3 regions of the Paenibacillus sp. WC2504 genome follow, and region 2 is predicted to be linked to each of the others. Evidence: a T-box and tRNA genes for the amino acid it is inferred to sense, from the RefSeq annotation. Region 2 holds a T-box; the other regions hold tRNA genes.

Evidence for each region. A T-box is a leader RNA that pairs with one kind of tRNA and senses whether it is charged. The one in region 2 lies ahead of ACUN27_RS23750 (arginine--tRNA ligase), so its partner is inferred to be a tRNA-Arg.
Region 1: it has a tRNA-Arg gene. The T-box ahead of ACUN27_RS23750 (arginine--tRNA ligase) is inferred to sense a tRNA for this amino acid. The anticodon was not compared.
Region 3: it has a tRNA-Arg gene. The T-box ahead of ACUN27_RS23750 (arginine--tRNA ligase) is inferred to sense a tRNA for this amino acid. The anticodon was not compared.

What each region holds. Positions count from the first base shown of each region.
Region 1 is NZ_JBQZFH010000001.1:7,511,144-7,518,308, forward strand. It holds gene ACUN27_RS34285 (FUSC family protein) at 1-408, opposite strand, end outside; gene ACUN27_RS34290 (DUF1989 domain-containing protein) at 586-1,173, shown strand; gene ACUN27_RS34295 (YqcI/YcgG family protein) at 1,236-1,985, shown strand; gene ACUN27_RS34300 (spore coat protein) at 2,035-2,667, opposite strand; gene ACUN27_RS34305 (HEAT repeat domain-containing protein) at 2,741-3,178, opposite strand; gene ACUN27_RS34310 (TetR/AcrR family transcriptional regulator) at 3,273-3,851, opposite strand; gene ACUN27_RS34315 (hypothetical protein) at 4,180-4,371, opposite strand; tRNA gene ACUN27_RS34320 (tRNA-Gly) at 4,942-5,012, opposite strand; tRNA gene ACUN27_RS34325 (tRNA-Pro) at 5,026-5,099, opposite strand; tRNA gene ACUN27_RS34330 (tRNA-Leu) at 5,107-5,185, opposite strand; tRNA gene ACUN27_RS34335 (tRNA-Arg) at 5,191-5,267, opposite strand; tRNA gene ACUN27_RS34340 (tRNA-Leu) at 5,289-5,374, opposite strand; tRNA gene ACUN27_RS34345 (tRNA-Cys) at 5,390-5,460, opposite strand; tRNA gene ACUN27_RS34350 (tRNA-Gly) at 5,465-5,536, opposite strand; tRNA gene ACUN27_RS34355 (tRNA-Leu) at 5,575-5,654, opposite strand; tRNA gene ACUN27_RS34360 (tRNA-Lys) at 5,674-5,749, opposite strand; tRNA gene ACUN27_RS34365 (tRNA-Gln) at 5,760-5,831, opposite strand; tRNA gene ACUN27_RS34370 (tRNA-His) at 5,845-5,917, opposite strand; tRNA gene ACUN27_RS34375 (tRNA-Tyr) at 5,938-6,019, opposite strand; tRNA gene ACUN27_RS34380 (tRNA-Thr) at 6,029-6,104, opposite strand; tRNA gene ACUN27_RS34385 (tRNA-Asp) at 6,122-6,198, opposite strand; tRNA gene ACUN27_RS34390 (tRNA-Val) at 6,222-6,297, opposite strand; tRNA gene ACUN27_RS34395 (tRNA-Glu) at 6,324-6,398, opposite strand; tRNA gene ACUN27_RS34400 (tRNA-Ser) at 6,420-6,508, opposite strand; tRNA gene ACUN27_RS34405 (tRNA-Met) at 6,524-6,597, opposite strand; tRNA gene ACUN27_RS34410 (tRNA-Ser) at 6,620-6,708, opposite strand; tRNA gene ACUN27_RS34415 (tRNA-Asn) at 6,728-6,800, opposite strand; tRNA gene ACUN27_RS34420 (tRNA-Ala) at 6,804-6,879, opposite strand; tRNA gene ACUN27_RS34425 (tRNA-Ile) at 6,908-6,984, opposite strand; rRNA gene rrf (5S ribosomal RNA) at 7,033-7,149, opposite strand.
Region 2 is NZ_JBQZFH010000001.1:5,212,126-5,219,290, forward strand. It holds gene ACUN27_RS23730 (YheC/YheD family protein) at 1-234, shown strand, start outside; gene ACUN27_RS23735 (threonine synthase) at 365-1,576, shown strand; gene ACUN27_RS23740 (hypothetical protein) at 1,634-2,266, opposite strand; gene ACUN27_RS23745 (hypothetical protein) at 2,357-2,506, opposite strand; gene ACUN27_RS23750 (arginine--tRNA ligase) at 2,524-4,410, opposite strand; T-box leader at 4,465-4,685, opposite strand; gene ACUN27_RS23755 (EamA family transporter) at 4,734-5,615, opposite strand; gene ACUN27_RS23760 (GDYXXLXY domain-containing protein) at 5,675-7,165, opposite strand, start outside.
Region 3 is NZ_JBQZFH010000001.1:522,909-530,073, reverse strand. It holds gene ppc (phosphoenolpyruvate carboxylase) at 1-2,076, opposite strand, end outside; tRNA gene ACUN27_RS02555 (tRNA-Gly) at 2,820-2,890, opposite strand; tRNA gene ACUN27_RS02550 (tRNA-Pro) at 2,898-2,971, opposite strand; tRNA gene ACUN27_RS02545 (tRNA-Arg) at 2,994-3,070, opposite strand; tRNA gene ACUN27_RS02540 (tRNA-Gly) at 3,079-3,153, opposite strand; tRNA gene ACUN27_RS02535 (tRNA-Leu) at 3,192-3,271, opposite strand; tRNA gene ACUN27_RS02530 (tRNA-Lys) at 3,291-3,366, opposite strand; tRNA gene ACUN27_RS02525 (tRNA-Gln) at 3,377-3,448, opposite strand; tRNA gene ACUN27_RS02520 (tRNA-Thr) at 3,458-3,530, opposite strand; tRNA gene ACUN27_RS02515 (tRNA-Val) at 3,543-3,618, opposite strand; tRNA gene ACUN27_RS02510 (tRNA-Glu) at 3,634-3,708, opposite strand; tRNA gene ACUN27_RS02505 (tRNA-Thr) at 3,723-3,798, opposite strand; tRNA gene ACUN27_RS02500 (tRNA-Asn) at 3,801-3,876, opposite strand; rRNA gene rrf (5S ribosomal RNA) at 3,882-3,998, opposite strand; rRNA gene ACUN27_RS02490 (23S ribosomal RNA) at 4,101-7,019, opposite strand.

The DNA.
Region 1 (7,165 bases), 2.3 Mb from region 2:
CACCACAAAGGCGCATCCAATACCAATCAAACTAAGAAGCAGCCGATTAAGCGCGAACTCCCATTCACCGGAAGCCTCCATCACCGCAACAACGGTAACCAAAGTAAGACCTATCGTTTCTTCCATACGCATTCTAAGACTGAGGATAATGACAATAATACAGACAATGCCAATTGCAATGACATTATTGGAGAAAAACATACCCGCCAGCAGGGCCAATGCCGCACCAAGAATATTCGTCTGCAGCTGCTCCAAAAAGTAGCGCCACGACCGATAAATCGAAGGCTGCATAGCAAAAATAGCAGCAACAGCGGCAATGACAGGAGGAGTAAAATTTAGCCAGGCACTTATGTATAAGGCCAAAGCAACGGCGATACCCGTTTTCCAAACACGTGCACCGAAAACCATGAAATCCCCCTCATCCAAAAATAGTAATTCCCTATTATCTTACACAGGTAATGGGTTTGATGCAAAATAAACTCTTAACTCCCTGCTTCAGTTTCTGCCGGTTTTCTTGCATGACAGACTCTTGCTGAAGCCATACTGTTAAAGTAATTTCCATTATCTCGGTTGGAGGCACCTATGATCAAACAAAAATGGCGAATTCCGCCCACACAGGGACTTGGATTCAAACTCAGCAAGGGTCAAACGGTTAGAATAACCGATGTAGAAGGTGAACAAGTCGCTGATTTTGTCGCCTATCGTGATAACGACTTTAGAGAACGGCTGGACCCGGGAGTTACGATGGATGCTCTTCATAAACTGAAAGTGAAGCCAGGAGATCTGCTCTATACTAATACATACAAGCCAATGTTAACGGTAGTAACCGATCGCGTAGGTCAACACGATTTCATTAATCCAGCTTGCCGCAGCGAAATGTACGAGGTGCTATACAATAAAAAGGATCATGCAAGCTGCTATCATAACCTGAATCAGGCTTTAGCCGAGTTTGCAATTAATGCCCCTGATCAGCATTACCCCGTTAATCTATTTATGAATACCGTCATACATCCGTCGGGGGAAATTACAGTTGAAAGTCCACTATCGAAGGCTGGCGATTATATTGAGCTCCGGGCGGAAATGGATCTAATCATAGCGGTGTCTGCTTGTCCGTGCTCCGAGAGCGCATGTAATGGGTTCAAGTGCTCACCTATTGACGTAGAAATCATGTAGGCATTCACCCAACTCTTCCACTCAGCATACTATGCTCCGAATGGAAGAAGGAGGGTTTGGTTATGGTTCATTTGAAGTCTAAAAGTTGGCTGGATCACAATGGAAAAGAGCTGCCTGACTGGCAGCAAGATGCCTTTCACAAGTTCGGGCATATGATTGCCGATGATGAACGCATGTACCCCTGCATCCCAGGGCGGCAGGGGTATCTTACCGATAGCTTGCGATTCGGCTTTGCAGCAGATCCCAGATCCGATCAAGCAATTGACGAGACTGCGCAGCTGCTGCACCAATACGGTGAATGCTCCCGTGATACCGGCCGGTACGCTTCGCTTGTTATATTTTTTGAAACACCAGAAGACATGACGGCTAATTTCACTGTAGAAGATTATGAACAGGTCTTTTGGTCCGTATTAAGCCGGGTAAGTGCCAAAGATCCAGTCCCATGGCCCGCACACATCCCTCAAGACCCCTCCCATCATGCTTGGGAGTTCTGTTATAGTGGGCATCCATACTTCGCCTTTTGCGGGACACCTGCCCATCAAGTTCGCCGAAGCCGGTGGACGCCTTATTTTCTAATCACCTTCCAGCCCCGATGGGTTTTTGAGGAAATCAATGATTCTACCGTTTTCGGACGCAATATGAAAAGCTTGATTCGTCAGAAACTGGTCGAGTACGACGGCGTTCCTGCGCATCCCTCACTCAAATGGTACGGTCAAACAGACAATCTGGAGTGGGAGCAATATTTTCTGCGTGACGATGAAAGTGTAGCTCCGAAATGCCCTTTTGCATCTATGGCCATGAAAAAGAAGTAACTAAAAAACCAGCCGAGGTCTAAGCGGACCCCAGCTGGTTCTTTATCTTTTAATGAATCGTTGCCCGATTATTTGGAGGCATTTGCGGCATGCCCTGAGCCGGGACGAAGGTATTCAGCATTTTCTGCATATCGGACGTACCAAGTTGTGGAACCTGATAATAAGCATTTCTATTTTGATACAAGAAAATTTCATAAGCCATCTCAATAAAATTCTGCACTTGGGAAGCCAGTACGCGACGCACTGTAGGGTTCGTCACCTCAACGGAGGTCATCGTTAATAGCGAGGCATGAGACTTGATAAGCCCCAGCATATGTGCGCTAATACCAGCATCCTTCACATCAGCCAGCGATTGATTCGGCTTTTTGGGCTGAGTAGGCTTGATTCCATAGATGGGCTGTGACAGGTTCCGTATCATATAGGTCTGCGTCTCATGGTTCGGCTTCTGTCCTGTAGTAAAGCACTCTGCCGTTAAATTGTAATGGTAGAGGGTGAAGCTGTACTGATGATCCAAAATGTCCAGAAGCTCGGGATCTTGGACGAACTGTCTGAAAATCATAAACTGATCAAGTACATTAATGGTACAAGCTAACACTTCATGCAAATCAAAGAGCTCGTGTCCCCCATGGTTCATATTAGGCGCCATTTGATTCATGTTGTTGTATGGTGTTTGCTGTTGCATCTCGAAGTCTCCTTTGATATGGATTGGTAACTTCGATAATATGAGTTAGATTCGTGGAAATTATACGTTTCTCTTACTTCAGCAATGAAGCCCAAGTGGTCTCCAACCATTGATCAAAGTCAGCGCCCTTGTCCCCTTCGTACGTATCGTAAACGTCTGTTCTGGTTTTTTGGAGCTTTTCTTTGAATGCTTCAAAAGTGTGACCTTCCGGCAAGCTCTTTTTAATGCGCACGAAAACCTTACCTGCTCCTTTGACCAAATCCCCTTTTTTCCGTGGCGGCAGTTGAACATCTTCACCAAAAGCTTTAAGTTTGCGGTAAGCCAGCTCTTGAATGGGATATACGGCATCACTGGTCATCATACGTGTCAAAATATTTATGCTCTGTTGATCATTCCATTGACCTAACTGTTCAACAGCCTCCTGACGTTCTCTCCAATTGGATGAACGATTCGCGGATTTTTTTAACTCTTCAAAATTGGCGGGTACTTCATTGTTTACTTCTATATTCAACTGGTTCAAGCTCCTTCGACTGCTGCAATTTGCGCATGTTTTTTTACTACAATGATGTTACACTTTTTTGGGCCGGAGCGCCAATGAAATGAATCTATGGTTGCAAACTTCGAAAAAACAGTTCAAAACTAACAGCCATTTGAGTATTAAGCCTCTCATCGCCCATCCCCATGCCCCAGGTAATTAATACACCCATATACGTTTGAATGGCTTGGTCCGCTATCATTTCTGCCGGGAAAACGGTTGAGAACTCTCCTCGTTTTTGTGCTTCTTCTATGACAGGAATGAGCACTAATTTCAGCTCTTCCAACATCTCCAGCTGATTAGACAGTGACTTCTCGTTGCTAAGATTGCTTTGAAATAATGCACGGGCAAGTTGTCGGGTATAAGGTACGAGCCTCACCAGTTCGATAAGAAACTCACGCAAATGAGGGAGAATTGGCCCAACTTTGTCCTTTAGCTTAACGAACTCCGTCGACGCCCAGAATGTCTGAATATCACAGAACACTTCTTCTTTCGTGGCAAAATAGTTAAAAAACGTTCCCTTCGCAACACCAGCACGCTCCGTGATCTGATGAACCGTTGTCGCTTCGTAACCTTGCTCCGCAAACAGTTCGAGCGCTGTGTCTATGATTTTTTTGCGCGTTGCTCGCTTTTTTTCCTCACGGTTCATTGAGTCATCTCCGTTTATCGCTAATGTTTACGCTGTATCTTCCAAGTATAGAGGAAACGACAGGTTTGTTCAATTAACAAAATGACCTTGAGTACAATAATTTTCGTGGGTGATTATAAGTATAGTATGGTTTATGTTAATTATCTGTTATTTTAATCTACAATATATAAAATTAATTATGACCAATAGTATAAATATTTTCATAACCAGCGGTCATTTATTAGGAGGATAGGCACGTGTTTCGACAGTCGCAACGCAGCATGAATGCCCAAAAAACCTGAGGCTAGTTCGCCTCAGGTTTTTGTGTTTTGCTTTATCATGTATCGAGTTAGCTTGAGCTTACCACAATCCCCCTGCAGTACTTGCAAACTGCCGCATCGATTTCGATTTCCTCATTACAGTACGAGCACTCCTTATGTGTTTTCACTGCTGTTGATTCTACCGCCGTTTTCTTCTTCCTGCTAGCCCAGATTAACAAACCGATTACAACAATGACAACGACGATTATCCAAAAAACCATACCGAAACACCTCCTAGTTGATAATCAACTTTTGATGAATCCGTATATGTATATTCGCCTATGCTTGTCTGTTTGTCTTAGTCCTTATGCTAAAATATTCACAGTTGATGCTTTGTCCATAAACCTCATCCGCATTGGGAGATTAATATGGGAACTACAGTCCCTTATTCTGCTGAAATGAGGAGGTTTAGATGACTGAGGGGAACTACAGGGTTCTATTTTGGTTAAATGGGGCAACTGGCCGACCCAAATAATGAAATAGCGTATCCATGTTCCGCTACATTCGCTCAAAGGGCTATCTATGCTAAAATAGCATCCTGGTGTTCTCTTATTTGTGCCTGCTAAAACAAAAAGACCACCCTAAGGTGATCCTTTTGTTTAAAGCGGGTGATGGGAATACTCCAAATCCTCATTTAAAAAGCTTCCTTCGGAAGCACTGGTGGTATATTTGGACGCTCGTCCTACTTTGGTTTACTCTATGATGTCTTCACGGACGGTCGAACCCTTTGTGGTCTCTCTTCCTTCCCGCCCAAAACAAAAAGACCACCCTAAGGTGATCCTTTTGTTTAAAGCGGGTGATGGGAATCGAACCCACGCTACCAGCTTGGAAGGCTGAAGTTCTACCATTGAACTACACCCGCATGATGTTAAAAGTCGGGACGACACGATTTGAACATGCGACCCCCTGCTCCCAAAGCAGGTGCTCTACCAAGCTGAGCTACGTCCCGAGAAAAATACCGGCGAGAGGACTCGAACCTCCACTCGTGAGAACTCGATTTTGAGTCGAGCGCGTCTGCCATTCCGCCACGCCGGCATATGTGGCGCGCCCTGAGAGATTCGAACTCCCGACCTTTTGATTCGTAGTCAAATACTCTATCCAGCTGAGCTAAGGGCGCGTATGAAATTGAGGTAAATAATGCCGAAGACCGGACTTGAACCGGTACGATAGTCACCTATCGCAGGATTTTAAGTCCTGTGCGTCTGCCGATTCCGCCACTCCGGCTTGCTTAAAGGCAGAAGGCGCTACCCAGATTCGAACTGGGGGTAAAGCTTTTGCAGAGCTCTGCCTTACCACTTGGCTATAGCGCCAAAAAGCGGAAGACGGGATTCGAACCCGCGACCCTCGCCTTGGCAAGGCGATGCTCTACCCCTGAGCCACTTCCGCATGATAATGGGGTTTCCTCAAGTATTTTTGAGGAATGATGCGCGTAGAGGGACTTGAACCCCCACGGTCGCCCGCTAGATCCTAAGTCTAGTGCGTCTGCCAATTCCGCCATACGCGCATGCTGTAAATAAGGCAAATGGTGAGTCATGTAGGATTCGAACCTACGACACCCTGATTAAAAGTCAGGTGCTCTACCAACTGAGCTAATGACTCATGAAAGAAACTGGGGATCAAGGATTTGAACCTTGGCATGACGGAGTCAAAGTCCGTTGCCTTACCGCTTGGCTAATCCCCAATGATAAGTAATGGGCGGACGACGGGACTTGAACCCGCGAATGCCGGATCCACAAACCGGTGCGTTAACCCCTTCGCCACGACCGCCACATTAAAAGGTAAAGAAATGGAGGCTGATGGATTCGAACCACCGAACTCGGAGAGAGCAGATTTACAGTCTGCCGTGTTTAGCCACTTCACTAAGCCTCCATAAAGCAATGGTGCCGTCGAGAGGACTTGAACCCCCAACCTACTGATTACAAGTCAGTTGCTCTACCAGTTGAGCTACAACGGCGTATTCAATTGTTATAATGGCGGAGCCGACGGGATTCGAACCCGCGGTCTCCTGCGTGACAGGCAGGCATGTTAGGCCTCTACACCACGGCTCCACATTTATAAAGTTGAACATGTATGGTGGAGGCTGACGGGATCGAACCGCCGACCCTCTGCTTGTAAGGCAGATGCTCTCCCAGCTGAGCTAAGCCTCCATGGGAATGAAATCCTAAGATAAAAATGGTGACCCGTAGGGGACTCGAACCCCTGTTACCTCCGTGAAAGGGAGGTGTCTTAACCACTTGACCAACGGGCCATGCTGAATGAAAATTTACAACGGAGAGAGAGGGATTCGAACCCTCGCACCACTTACGCAGTCTAACCCCTTAGCAGAGGGTCCCCTTATAGCCACTTGGGTATCTCTCCAATATAACGAACTACTAGCGGCAGAGGGGCTCGAACCCCCGACCTTACGGGTATGAACCGTACGCTCTAGCCAGCTGAGCTACGCCGCCATAATGTCTAATTTATAAGAAACGGAGAAGGAGGGATTCGAACCCTCGAGACGCTTGTGACGCCTACACGATTTCCAATCGTGCTCCTTCGGCCAGCTCGGACACTTCTCCTAGTATTTATGGGTTAGGACTCCCCGAACAGGACTCGAACCTGTGACAACTCGATTAACAGTCGAGTGCTCTACCAACTGAGCTATCAGGGAATATGGTGGAGCCAAGCGGGATCGAACCGCTGACCTCCTGCTTGCAAGGCAGGCGCTCTCCCAGCTGAGCTATGGCCCCTTATGACTTGTCTATAACTAAAGAATCATGGTTGGCCCTAGTGGACTCGAACCACCGACCTCACCCTTATCAGGGGTGCGCTCTAACCAGCTGAGCTAAGGGCCAAAATTGATAACTACTCCTGTGGAGTTTAAAACACCCCAAAGGGGTACTGCTTGGCAACGTTCTACTCTCCCAGAACCCTGCGGTTCAAGTACCATCGACGCTGGAGGGCTTAACGGTCGTGTTCGAGATGGGAACGCGTGGGTCCCCTCCGCCATCATCACCAAACAGTCAAAGCGTGTTT
Region 2 (7,165 bases):
AAATCCATGCGATCCGCCGATCTGCTGGCACAGCTTGATAAAGTCGCACTTAAGAGCGCTGCCACACTTGGACCCTCCTACCGGTGGGTAAAAACGATGGGCATCGACATGGCTTTTGACAAAGCGGGGCATGTTTGGATCATTGAGGTCAACTATGCGCCGATGCTGGAACTGTTTTTGAAACTAAAAGATAAGTCGCTCTTCCGCAGAATCAAGTCATTTCACAAAAAATAAACACATGCAAGAGACACAAGCCGTCTCCATCTTCTCCCGGCTGTAATAATCTACATTAGAGTTTGCAGACGCGAATTCATGCTAACTAACCATTCGTTTTCCCGCTGAAAACGGCGAGGAGGCCCAGAGAATGAAACAATTGGGGCTTTATTGCTCACGATGTTCGGCAAAGCTCCCTTTCCGCTATCAAGACATGAAATGTACTTGCGGCGGCACGTTATTGGTCGATTACGACTTGGAGCACTTGAGCAAATCAATGAAGAAGGAAGCATTACAGACTCGCTACCCATCCATGTGGAGATACAACGAACTGCTTCCGGTGAGCAACCCGGATTGTATCATCACGTTAGGCGAAGGCTGGACCCCGCTAGTTCGCTTACAGAATTGGGAACAAAAGCTGCCCGTTAGGCAGCTATGGATTAAACGCGAAGAACAGAACCCGACGGGAAGCTTCAAATCACGAGGATTTTCCGTCGCCGTTTCACTCCTGAAAGAATCGGGAGCAACCCGTGCGGCGGTTCCTTCCAATGGCAATGCCGCTGGCGCACTCGCTGCCTATGCGAGCCATGCCGGGATTAAGACTTCGGTATTCATCCCTTTGGATTGCCCACCGCTCATTGTAGAGGAGTGTCCACTCTATGGGGCGGAAACCTTTCTTGTGGATGGCTTAATTCATGATGCCGCAGCGATTATTGAAACCGGCAAGCAGGAGCAAGGCTGGGTAAATGTCGGCACTTTGAAGGAACCTGGGCGCGTAGAGGGCAAAAAAACAATGGGACTTGAGCTCGCCGAGCAGCTCGGATGGACGTTTCCCGACGTTATTATCTATCCGACCGGCGGAGGCTCCGGAATTATTGGCATGTGGAAAGCCTATCATGAGCTCAAAGCACTTGGTTGGGTTGACGGACCCATGCCACGGTTCGTTTGCGTGCAGGAAGAAGGCTGCCAACCCATCGTCGACGGCCTGCTGCCGCAAGCTGCAAGAGGTCAAGCCGGAGCAGGCCAAAAGCCTAGTCCGACAGGTATGCGAGTGCCCCAGCCGCCTGATTTGCCTCTGATCTTAGCGATCGTTAAGGAAAGCGGCGGTACAGCGCTCGCCTTATCCAAGAGCCAGATCGCCGATGCCACACGTGCTTTAGGCGCTCAAGGCATTTCTTCATCGCCAGAAGGTTCTGCAACCTGGGCAGGCTTAATCGAGCTTTGTGACAGTGGCTGGCTGCGTCAAACAGACTCTGTCGTGCTGTTTAACACTTCGCATGCCATGAAATATACGCAATTGGAAACTATATCCTCCGTTCCAAGGATAAGGAGCTATGCGGATTATAAGTCGCTTGGGCGTTAAACAAGAAAAACCGTCAGGAAAGAATTGCTCCTGACGGTTCTTTTATGTTTAGCGAAACTAAGCTTGACCTAAATTATTTTCCTCATACAAACGGTACATCGCTTGAATCAGAGGCTCAGCCGGATCACGGTTCAATAAGAATAAAGTCATTAAATATTGCAACGGAAGGGCGCAAGTGTTGTTCCCGTCTTGCACTGCAACGAAGCCGGCTTCCAGAACCGGACCATGCTCTTCATGAAGCTCTAAATCAACATAAATCTTTTGATCAGGGAATTCTTCACGAACAGCTGATGCGCAGTAAGGAACAATATGTTTATCCAGAAGTTCTTTTGCTTGGTCTTCCGTTTGCGGCGGATTAGGCAGCGGATGATTCTCCGGGCTTCTCAGCAAGTCCACAAAGAAGGAAGAAAGCCAGAGTCCGGCGTTTGGATTGGTTTGGAAGTTTCTCATAATTTCATTGAGGAAAAATCCACATGATGTGAACTTCTCATCTTTTTTAAGTGTAAAAGCAAACATCGGGCCATACGTTGGGTTATTTCCGATTTGTCCCTCGACTTCATATTCGGGAAATTGCGCCTTCATAACTTCGTTTATGTGCTGAAACCAAGTCATAATGATCTGGGCCTGTTCTTGTTCCAAATCTTGTGCGTTATTTTCTTCGGTTTGTGTTTCGATCTCTTTTTCTGTCATTGTGGTAAAAGCCTCCTGAATCATTCATATTGGCACGAATATCCCTATTGTACCGCATTTAATCCAGATCAGAAAGCTATTGTTGCATTTTTAAGGACGAATGCGGACGACGCCAACCTCAGAAGCGTTTACCGAGATCGAGTTCCCGCCTTGACCAATGGTTGCGCTCGCAGATTGTCTGACTCTCACTTTTGTTTTTCCGCTGCTGTAGCTCGATTTTTTGTTTGTTTTACGCTGCATTCATCACCACCCCCTCTTTATAGTCGCTTAGGAGTCGGCATACCAAGCAATTCAAGCGCTTCATGAAGGGTAGCTTTCACCGTTTGTGTGATCCACAAGCGGTGGGAAATACTCGCTTCGCTCCCTTTTAAAACCGGACATGCGCTATAAAAATGATTGAACAGAGAGGCTAATTCAAACGCATAATGACAAATCAAACTAGGAGCCAACTGTGCAGTGGCATTCTCCAAAGTTTCCGGCCAGTAAGCGATATGCCTCAGCAGCTGGTACTCCTGATCTTCCAGAAGGGGTCCATGGAACGTGGCCGCTATAGCTTGCAGACGTTCGTCCGCCTTCGCTTTATCCAAAATACGGTTCGCTCTGGCGTAGGCATAAAGCAAATAAACGCCTGTATTCCCAGTCACCTCAGTCGCCTGCTCGAGATCAAAAATCACTTCGGTTTGCAGCTGATATTTCAGCAAATAGTAACGGATCGCAGCCGCGGCGATGGATCTGCTGGAGATTCCCGCTTTTCTTGATCGTTTGGCATCGATCACTTTCTCCATGCGATCAAGCAGGTCTGCGACTTTAATGCCAATGCCTTGACGACCTGACATCGCGTAGGAACTTTTGCCTTCGGAAGTATCCAGACCAAGCCCTGCCGCTGTATCGGGACTTAAAGAAACAACACCGTAGCTTACATGCTTGAGTTGACTGGCCTGCTGCTGATAACCAAGCACTTCAAGTGCCAACTTTACCATCTCTTGCGGATACTGCTGACGGTAGTCAATGACATTAATGACCATATCTGCGCGCCCGATCGTTTTCTTACTTCCTTGGGCAGCCGTTGACCATAAGCCATCCTCCCATTTTTTATACACAAAATCATTTTCCAGCAGTCCGAATTTCCACAGGTGATACGCGATATCCTTTGCAGTGTAGGTGAGAATGCCATTTGAACGAACAAGCACTTTATCCCCTTGAAAATCCTGGTTGTCCGCTGGGGTTTCTCCTCCTTCTTCTAGGTTCTTCAGTACCCAACAGCCTGCCAGTTTCCCCTCCGTCACCTTATGAAACATCTCCGTTTGGCTCAGCAGCTCAAAGGTGGTATCCCAAAAACCTGCACGAACAATGCTGCTTTCCCAAACCAGCACGTCATAGGAAATGCCGAATTGTTTCATTTCATCCAACTGCTCACGCACAATTCGCTCCGCAACCAAAGCACCCATCCACGCAAGATTCGATGTCCCGCTTTCAATGGCATGAAGAACCACAGAACGCTGCTCGGCTAACGCCGGCTGATCTTTATAGGCCTGATTCACCTTAGCATAGGTTTCCCAACAAAAATCTCCGAATCGCGGAAAACTCCCCTCGGTTTGCGTATGAAGAATGCCTACCACCGTATCGGCTAATTGATTCCCAAGGTCATCAATATAATTATGAACCTCCACTTCATACCCGGCATGCGAGAGCATACGCGACAAAGAGTCACCGATACAGGAATTTCTCAAGTGACCGACATGCGCGGCTTTATTAGGATTGATGGAGGTATGTTCCACCAACACCTTGCTTTGTTTGCTACGGCTGGTGCGCTTCGTTGGAGCTTGATATTCCCCACTAGCCCAAGCATCCCAGTTGATATAAAAATTCAGAAAGCCGGGTGCAACAGCAGCTACTTTACTAAACAAACCTTGAACAAGCCCGTTCTGTTCGATGCGGCTTTGAAGCTCCCCGGCGATCTGCAAGGGGGACTTTCGCAATATTTTAGCCAAAAGCATAGCAATGTTGGAGCTGTAATCTCCATGTTCCGGGTGCGCCGGATGCTCGGTGAAAATTTTTAAAGTAGCTGGACGCTGTGTACCGGATTCCTGAAACATGGCTTCGACGTGCTGCTCAATTTCAACGGTTAATAGCTGCTGAATCATCGTATTTTCCTCCCAAATGACCTCTTTTACATGCAAAAAAGCCCCCGTCTCTAAATAAGAGACGAGAGCTGTTCATTCCCGCGGTACCACTCTAAGTGTTAAATCTACAGATTTAACCCCTCCAACGATAACGGCTTATGCCGGATCTCCCTACTGCTCATTTCGGAAGACCATTTCCCAGGTCCGTTTCGTTCCTGACATTCGTACCGGTTCCCACCAATTCCGGCTCGCTGCGACTGTCCGACAAGAACTACTGTCCTGTTCATCAATGTTACATATCAAGTTATGAATTGACTGAATATTACTTTAATATGCTGAAGTTGTCAAGAGGCAACTAACTTCATCATTAAGATGCCAATAAACGCTAAGGCCAATCCAGACTGTTCCATCTTTGAAAATTTATCCTTCATGACAAAACGCGTGTACAAAAGAACGATCAGTACATTCAATGCAACAACAGCTGAAACTAGGCCTGCCTTGCCATGATCAAATCCATGAAGGATGAAAATCATGCCGACCACATTCGTAATGCCCACGATCATGCCAAATAGAAAAGTCCGTCGTTCCGTCCAGCCTGTGGTGGCTGCCACTTTAACCTGTGCATGATGATGATTACCTTGCTTCTGATCTCGCAACCACCACAAACCAAAGCAAACGGTTCCAGTAGCAAACATACAGAATAACGTTGGAAACAACGGGGCCGCTACCAAGGTCGTCCACTTGCTGGATAAGTCATTGGCGGCAAATAGAATCAATGCCAGTGCTCCCCAGCCGGCGCCTTGCAAATTTTTGAGCGTAATATCATTGGAGTAACGCACGACCAAAATCCCGATAACAATAATGACAAAGGCTAGAAACTGCATGATGTTAAGTCGTTCATCCCAAATCAGATATGCAACGAATACCACAACAACGGAAGGCAGACCGGTGAGAATCGCGACCAACGACGCTTTCCCTACGGCAAAACCTTTGAACATGCTGGCATTGGCCCCGAAGGAAAACAGTCCCATTTGAACGCCAATCAGCGCATGCACGGTCCAAGCTTGATGTAAAAGAAGGGCGCAGCTGCCGCTAATTAACGCCCCCATGAAAAATGTGCCGCATAGCAGCACATTCCGGTTTAATGATTGCTGGCTGGACCAGTGATACAGAATGCCTCGCAGCCCGAAACTGAAAGCCGCAAGTACGGAATACATGAGCCACATCCGAACAGCTACCCCTCTCTTTTGCTTGCAAAGATCGGGTAATTTTACCACATTAATCTTTATTGAACAACACTTTGTTGCAGCACAAGGCGCTCAAGAATGGCATCACCACTTGCAGATACTTTCACTTCCGCAAACTTGGCATTTTGTTCGTAGGTACGGCCCGTTCCTTCCGGAATGAAATAATTTTCAATGCCGTATTCAATCCGCTCGTACCCTTGCAGGGTACCGTTCATGCGGACCTCTCCCGGGGCGAGTTCTTCCCCTTTCGTATAGACACGTTTGAATTCGTATACGTCTGTAGCTGTGTTCGGAGCGAGTACGACAGATATTTTTTTCTTAGATCTCAAATCACCGTTCTTCATATCGGAAATAGGCGGCTCAGAAATCGTGTAGCGCAAACGTACGTAATCCCCTTGAATAAGCGAACGCGGGTCCAAAGGTTCAAGCTGGAGCTTGATGAGCTGTCCATGGGAGAGCAGCCACTCACTTTTGCCAATTTGTATCGACATAGCTGCGATCTGTAGCACCACCAGCACGGCAATAAGGAGCCTATTTGCCTTAACGTTTGCCCCAGCAGCCGTTTCGGGTTCAGCAGCTTCAAGGCGATGTCTTTTTTCATACCAAACGGTAAAGATCAGAATCAAGATCCCAATCATAGCGAACGTAATCGATTTGTGCAGCAGCTTCCAGGCTAAATCGTAATATTTGTACACGAGGAAAGCTGTCCAGAATCCCATCGACCAAGCGAATATCCAACGGCTATGCAGCTGCCTGCTAACGACTAAGGCAATCACAACTAGAACAAAGAACAGGGCGTTGGTGACATAATACCAAGCAGATTCGGTCATGAAAGTTAACACAAACAATGTGAAAAGAAATGATGGATAGCTGCTATAGAGCACCGGCTGCCTAACTGCAGCATTCGGGATGACCTGCCCGCCTGCAAACAGGACGAATAATAAACCAGATATCACTGACAAAATGACAATACTATTATCGAACCAATTGGTTAGTATCGCAGCTGTGATTAAAATTGCTGCAAGTAAGAAAAAAATCCGATGCACCATACCGGCAATGTAGATAAACGCGGCGATTGTAAGCGCTAAGAAAGCGAATAGAACTGGGACATTTTCTGCAAACACAGCCGCTCCCGCTCCAAGAAGCAGTCCGCTGATGAGTATGGTGTACCTCACTAGCGCATTTAACTTTTTCAAAAAGATCATGCATGTCACAACGACAAGTCCAAAACCCATTAACACATTCTCAGGGTTTTCAAATCCCAGCACCAACGTAACAATCCCGATTACCGTCAGGCTGCCTAGCAGCGATCCGATAATAACGACGGAAACCGTGAGAACACGCACAACCCATTTGGTAAAATCCCCTTCCGATTTGGCTCCCTCTCCTGCCTCACCTTCGAGTCCATCATTCATTGGCTTCTCGGCAGGCTGCCATGCCCGGATAAATGACATGAACTTCACATTTGCCCCGATGAATACAATGACAAACAGCAAACTTATGATGAAAAAAAGTTCATTATAATGGCG
Region 3 (7,165 bases), 4.7 Mb from region 2:
TTGTGGAAGTCTTTGTGGGGAAAGCGATAGTTTGGACGCTGTAATTAAAGCAAAAGTCGCCTGCTCTAAGCTGCGATAAGCAATCCCTTGCAAGGAATAGCGAGAAGATAATACTTCCCCTTGCTCTGTGATCTTGATACCGCCGCCAAGCGTTTCTACCGGCTGTGCAAGAATACTGCGGTTAAGCGGCATTCCGCCGCGCCCCAGTGCGCCCCCACGGCCATGGAAGAACTTCAGCTTCACGCCAAATTTTTTCGCTGCTTCAGTGATATCCTGAAGCGCCATACGAAGCTCCCAGTTTGCTGTAATTACTCCGCCGTCTTTATTGCTGTCGGAGTACCCAAGCATGATTTCGTGAAGCTGAGTATCCGGATCAAGGCTGTCTCGGTAAGCAGGAATTGCTAACAGTGTGCTCATAATGCCTGGTGCCGCATGCAAGTCGTCAATCGTCTCAAATAAAGGTACCGATTGAAGCGTACTTGTTACTCTGCCATCGTTCTCTTTGCGATATAGGCCTGCTTCTTTCGCAAACACTACAACTTCCAAAAGATCACTAGCACCCTGTGTCATACTAATTAGGTAGCTATTGATACAATTGCGTCCAAACTCCTTCTGCGCTTCGCCTACCGTACGGTAAACATCTAAACACTCCTTCGTACCTTCGGAGTAATCCAGGTAAGTTGAAGTGATTGGTCTTGGATCATTCAATACATCTGTCAGAAGCGAGATTTTCTCTTCTTCAGAGAGCTTACTGTAGTCACTCGTAATGCCCATTTTCGCTAAAATCTCTGTCATCGCCGATTCATGCTCTTTACTGTGCTGTCTGATATCTAGAGCAGCTAAGTGGAAGCCGAACAGTTCAACTTGGCGGATCAGCTTTTTAATATATTTGTCAGCTACGTAATCCGCAAAATGCGATCTCAAGCTAGCATCAATAATTTGCAGATCACTAATAAATTCGTCAGGGCTGTTATATTTCTGGCTTGTCGGCACATTAGAGTTGCCCGTGTTATGCACCTTTTCGATCATATATGTTGTTTTGATACGGTAAGGCTCTTTCTCATTGCGCCATACATCCTGCACATTACCAAGTGCTACGCGGTCGCATTGAATGGACTCCAATAAGGCATCGCTAACCGTCACAATATTTTTGCTGAAGCTCATGTGCTCTAGAGTTTCCTTAAGAACCTCTTCATACTTTTGCAAAGCCAGTTGACGGTGCAATCCTAGCGTTTCCCATGTTACATTCGCTCTCACAGATGGATTACCATCACGGTCGCCACCAATCCATGAACCGAATTTCAAGAAAGATGGCACGTGCCATGTATCCTGCGGGTAATATTTATTTAAGCAGCGTTCAAGCTCATGATAAACCTCCGGCAGCACATCGAACAAAGTTTCGTCAAAATAGTACAACCCATTGCGAACCTCATCGATGACCGTCGGTTTACGATCACGCAGCTCGTCCGTTTGCCATAGATTCAGAACTTCTCCAAGCAGCTTCTCACGCAGTTGTTCACGCTCACGGGAAGTTAGCATCGGATTATCCAGCTTCATCATATCTTCCGAAATACGCAGATTAATATCAAGTACGGCTCTACGCATTGCTTCCGTAGGATGAGCAGTCATGACAAGTTCTAAAGAGATAGATTTAAGAATTTCTTGTACTTCTTCAAAAGGGATATGATTGTTTCTTAGTTCCTGAACAATGCTCTCTATGGAACCAGGCTGCACGGACTCACCCGAGGAACGCTCGTAGTCTCTTTTACGGCGAATCCGATGATTCTGCTCAGCAATGTTAACTAGTTGGAAGTAAATAGCAAATGCTCGGATCACTTGATGGCGAATTTCCGGATCAAGCGAAGAAATCGTTTCTTTGAACTCATCATAGATTTCAATGACATAGTGTGCTCTTAAAGACTTACTCATCTCACGAATTTTCTCGACAACATCGAGGAGATCATTGCCGCCCTGATGTACCAGAACTTCACCTAGTATGTGCCCCAAGAAGCGTACGTCCCTGCGAAGCAGATTATTCGTTCCTTGCTTTTGTAGGCCGATTACATTCTCTAACATAACTCTCCACCTCATCTATTCACTATGTTGCATTAATGCTTCTCTCTATAAAAGCTAAACGTTATAAAAACTCATTTCAGAATATTTTACCACAATCCGCTCTTTGCACATAGTAGTAAAATAAAAAAAGACCTAATTAGGCTGTGGTAATTAATGTATGTTGCGAAGTACTTTACATGTCTTTTCCCTTCTTAGAAATAAAAAGGAGCCGCCCTAGGCGACCCTTTCTTATATCTCTCGCTCTCTATAAACATGCTTTCTCAGAAGAACCTAAGCTATGCATTTGTTAACGGAACTACAGGCCTCTATTTAGCTAGAGAACCTTACATCCGTCCCTCGTAGGGAACTATGGAACGCTATTTCGTCAATTTCAGTTAATATACTTGAAGCCCTATAGTTCCCCCTAATTGGGAATTACGCTGATTTGCTTGAAATAGCGGACTCCAGTTCCCTTTCTCCTCTCCTAACTGCATTAAATCCTCATCAATCATACTTCTCCTTACCAGGCGCAAAAGGAAAAGCCACCCGAAGGTGGCTCTCTCTTTTTGTAAAGCGGGTGATGGGAATACTCCAAGTCTTCATTGAACATGCTTCCTACGGAAGCAATCAGCGGTAGATTTGGACGCTCGTCCTACTCGGGATTACTCAAGAAGTCTTCACGGACGGTCGAACTGTTGTGGGTTTTCTTCCCTTACCTGCACAAAAAGAAAAAACCACCCGAAGGTGGCTCTCTCTTTTTGTGAAGCGGGTGATGGGAATCGAACCCACGCTACCAGCTTGGAAGGCTGAAGTTCTACCATTGAACTACACCCGCGCGTATATCGGGATGACACGATTTGAACATGCGACCCCCTGCTCCCAAAGCAGGTGCTCTACCAAGCTGAGCTACATCCCGATACGGTATAACTAATAAAAAATGGCGCGCCCTGAGAGATTCGAACTCCCGACCTTTTGATTCGTAGTCAAATACTCTATCCAGCTGAGCTAAGGGCGCTTAAAATATGGAGCGGAAGACGGGGATCGAACCCGCGACCCTCGCCTTGGCAAGGCGATGCTCTACCGCTGAGCCACTTCCGCAGGGTACCTCAGGAGTATAAATACTGCTGAGGATTTAATGCGCGTAGAGGGACTTGAACCCCCACGGTCGCCCGCTAGATCCTAAGTCTAGTGCGTCTGCCAATTCCGCCATACGCGCATGTTCTAAATAAGGCAAATGGTGAGTCATGTAGGATTCGAACCTACGACACCCTGATTAAAAGTCAGGTGCTCTACCAACTGAGCTAATGACTCATAAAAGAAACTGGGGATCAAGGATTTGAACCTTGGCATGACGGAGTCAAAGTCCGTTGCCTTACCGCTTGGCTAATCCCCAATAATAACATGCCGTCGAGAGGACTTGAACCCCCAACCTACTGATTACAAGTCAGTTGCTCTACCAGTTGAGCTACAACGGCATATACAGTTAATGGTGGAGGCTGACGGGATCGAACCGCCGACCCTCTGCTTGTAAGGCAGATGCTCTCCCAGCTGAGCTAAGCCTCCATGGGAAATACGTAATGGTGACCCGTAGGGGACTCGAACCCCTGTTACCTCCGTGAAAGGGAGGTGTCTTAACCACTTGACCAACGGGCCTTACAAAAAAATACTGGAGCTTCCAACCGGAATCGAACCGGTGACCTCATCCTTACCATGGATGCACTCTACCGACTGAGCTATGGAAGCAATGGCTCCCCGAACAGGACTCGAACCTGTGACAACTCGATTAACAGTCGAGTGCTCTACCAACTGAGCTATCAGGGAATACTGCTTGGCAACGTTCTACTCTCCCAGAACCCTGCGGTTCAAGTACCATCGACGCTGGAGGGCTTAACGGTCGTGTTCGAGATGGGAACGCGTGGGTCCCCTCCGCCATCATCACCAAACAGTCAAAGCGTGTTTGCGCCTTGAAAACTAGATACGAAACTTGCGTAAAGAATATTTGTCATCTACGTTAGACGTAGCGACTAGCTGCTTAGTCAGCTGGTTTGGTTAAGCCCTCGACCGATTAGTATTCGTCAGCTGCATGCATTGCTGCACTTCCACCTCGAACCTATCAACCTCGTCGTCTACAAGGGGTCTTACATACTGGGAAATCTCATCTTGAGGGGGGCTTCGCGCTTAGATGCTTTCAGCGCTTATCCCCTCCGTACATAGCTACCCAGCGGTGCCTCTGGCGAGACAACTGGTACACCAGCGGTACGTCCATCCCGGTCCTCTCGTACTAAGGACAGCTCCTCTCAAATTTCCTACGCCCGCGACAGATAGGGACCGAACTGTCTCACGACGTTCTGAACCCAGCTCGCGTACCGCTTTAATGGGCGAACAGCCCAACCCTTGGGACCTACTTCAGCCCCAGGATGCGATGAGCCGACATCGAGGTGCCAAACCTCCCCGTCGATGTGGACTCTTGGGGGAGATAAGCCTGTTATCCCCAGGGTAGCTTTTATCCGTTGAGCGATGGCCCTTCCATTCGGTACCACCGGATCACTAAGTCCGACTTTCGTCCCTGCTCGACTTGTAGGTCTCGCAGTCAAGCTCCCTTATGCCTTTGCACTCTGCGAATGATTTCCAACCATTCTGAGGGAACCTTTAAACGCCTCCGTTACATTTTAGGAGGCGACCGCCCCAGTCAAACTGCCCACCTGACACTGTCCCCATACCGGATCACGGTACCAGGTTAGAACTCCGATACGATCAGGGTGGTATCCCAACGGCGCCTCCACCCAAGCTGGCGCTCAGGCTTCAAAGGCTCCCACCTATCCTGTACAGATCGTACCAAAGTCCAATATCAAGCTGCAGTAAAGCTCCATGGGGTCTTTCCGTCTTGTCGCGGGTAACCTGCATCTTCACAGGTATTAAAATTTCACCGGATCTCTCGTTGAGACAGCGCCCAAGTCGTTACGCCATTCGTGCGGGTCAGAATTTACCTGACAAGGAATTTCGCTACCTTAGGACCGTTATAGTTACGGCCGCCGTTTACTGGGGCTTCAATTCATAGCTTCGGGTTACCCCCTAACCACTCCTCTTAACCTTCCAGCACCGGGCAGGCGTCAGCCCGTATACTTCGCCTTGCGGCTTCGCACAGACCTGTGTTTTTGCTAAACAGTCGCTTGGGCCTTTTCACTGCGGCCCCCTCGGGCTATTCACCCTACCGAGGCACCCCTTCTCCCGAAGTTACGGGGTCATTTTGCCGAGTTCCTTAACGAGAGTTCTTCCGCGCGCCTTAGAATTCTCTTCTCACCCACCTGTGTCGGTTTGCGGTACGGGCACCTTCGCCTGGCTAGAAGCTTTTCTTGGCAGTGTGAAATCATGACCTTCGGTACTTAAAATTTCCCTCCCCATCACAGCCCAGCCTTACGGTTAGCGGATTTGCCTACTAACCAGCCTCACTGCTTGGACGAGCATCCATCAGCTCGCGTCACTATCCTTCTGCGTCACTCCATCGCTCATAACGGCTACGGTGGTACAGGAATTTCCACCTGTTGTCCATCGACTACGCCTTTCGGCCTCGCCTTAGGTCCCGACTTACCCTGAGCGGACGAGCCTTCCTCAGGAACCCTTAGGTTTTCGGCGGATCAGATTCTCACTGATCTTTTCGTTACTTATACCGGCATTCTCACTTGTATGCGCTCCACCTGTCCTTACGGTCAGAATTCAACGTACATACAACGCTCCCCTACCCATGCACATACGTGCAAGCCATAGCTTCGGTGGCGTGTTTAGCCCCGTTACATTTTCGGCGCAGAGTCACTCGACCAGTGAGCTATTACGCACTCTTTCAATGGTGGCTGCTTCTAAGCCAACATCCTGGTTGTCTGTGCAACTCCACATCCTTTCCCACTTAACACACACTTGGGGACCTTAGCTGATGGTCTGGGCTGTTTCCCTTTTGACAATGGATCTTAGCACTCACTGTCTGACTCCCGGATTTAAGTTTGTGGCATTCAGAGTTTGACTGGACTTGGTAACCCTTGGCGGGCCCCGCACCCAATCAGTGCTTTACCTCCACAACTCACAACATCCGAGGCTAGCCCTAAAGCTATTTCGGGGAGAACCAGCTATCTCCGAGTTCGATTGGAATTTCTCCGCTACCCCCACCTCATCCCCGAATTTTTCAACATTCGTGGGTTCGGGCCTCCAGTGAGTGTTACCTCACCTTCACCCTGGACAGGGGTAGATCACACGGTTTCGGGTCTACGTCCACGTACTAAAGCGCCCTATTCAGACTCGCTTTCGCTGCGGCTCCGTCTTTTCGACTTAACCTCGCACGGGAACGTAACTCGCCGGTTCATTCTACAAAAGGCACGCCATCACCCATATAGAGGGCTCTGACTTTTTGTAAGCACACGGTTTCAGGTTCTTTTTCACTCCGCTTCCGCGGTGCTTTTCACCTTTCCCTCACGGTACTGCTTCACTATCGGTCACTAGGGAGTATTTAGCCTTGGCAGATGGTCCTGCCGGATTCCGACGGGGTTTCACGTGACCCGCCGTACTCAGGATACCTCTAGGAGATTCGTTTGATTTTGGCTACAGGGCTTTTACCTTCTATGCCGGACCTTTCCAGATCACTTCGCCTACCAAACTAACCCCATGATGAGGTCCTACAACCCCAAGGAGCAAGCTCCTTGGTTTGGGCTATTCCGCTTTCGCTCGCCGCTACTGACGGAATCACTTTTGTTTTCTTTTCCTCCAGGTACTTAGATGTTTCAGTTCCCTGGGTCTGCCTCCAATGTAGCTATGTATTCACTACATGGTAACTGCGCATTACCACAGCTGGGTTCCCCCATTCGGACATCCCCGGATCAAAGCCTGCTTACGGCTCCCCGAGGCATTTCGTCGTTCGCCACGTCCTTCTTCGGCTCCTAGTGCCTAGGCATCCTCCGTGTGCTCTTTCTAGCTTAACCTAGAAATTACATTTAAAGATTTTCGTGCAACCCGAAGGTTACACTACCTAAGTTCTTACTTTACGTTTCATTTCGTTATCTAGTTTTCAAGGAACAAAGTGTTCATTGCGATTCAAATTTCCTTGCCCTATCTCAGCGGCGAAAGT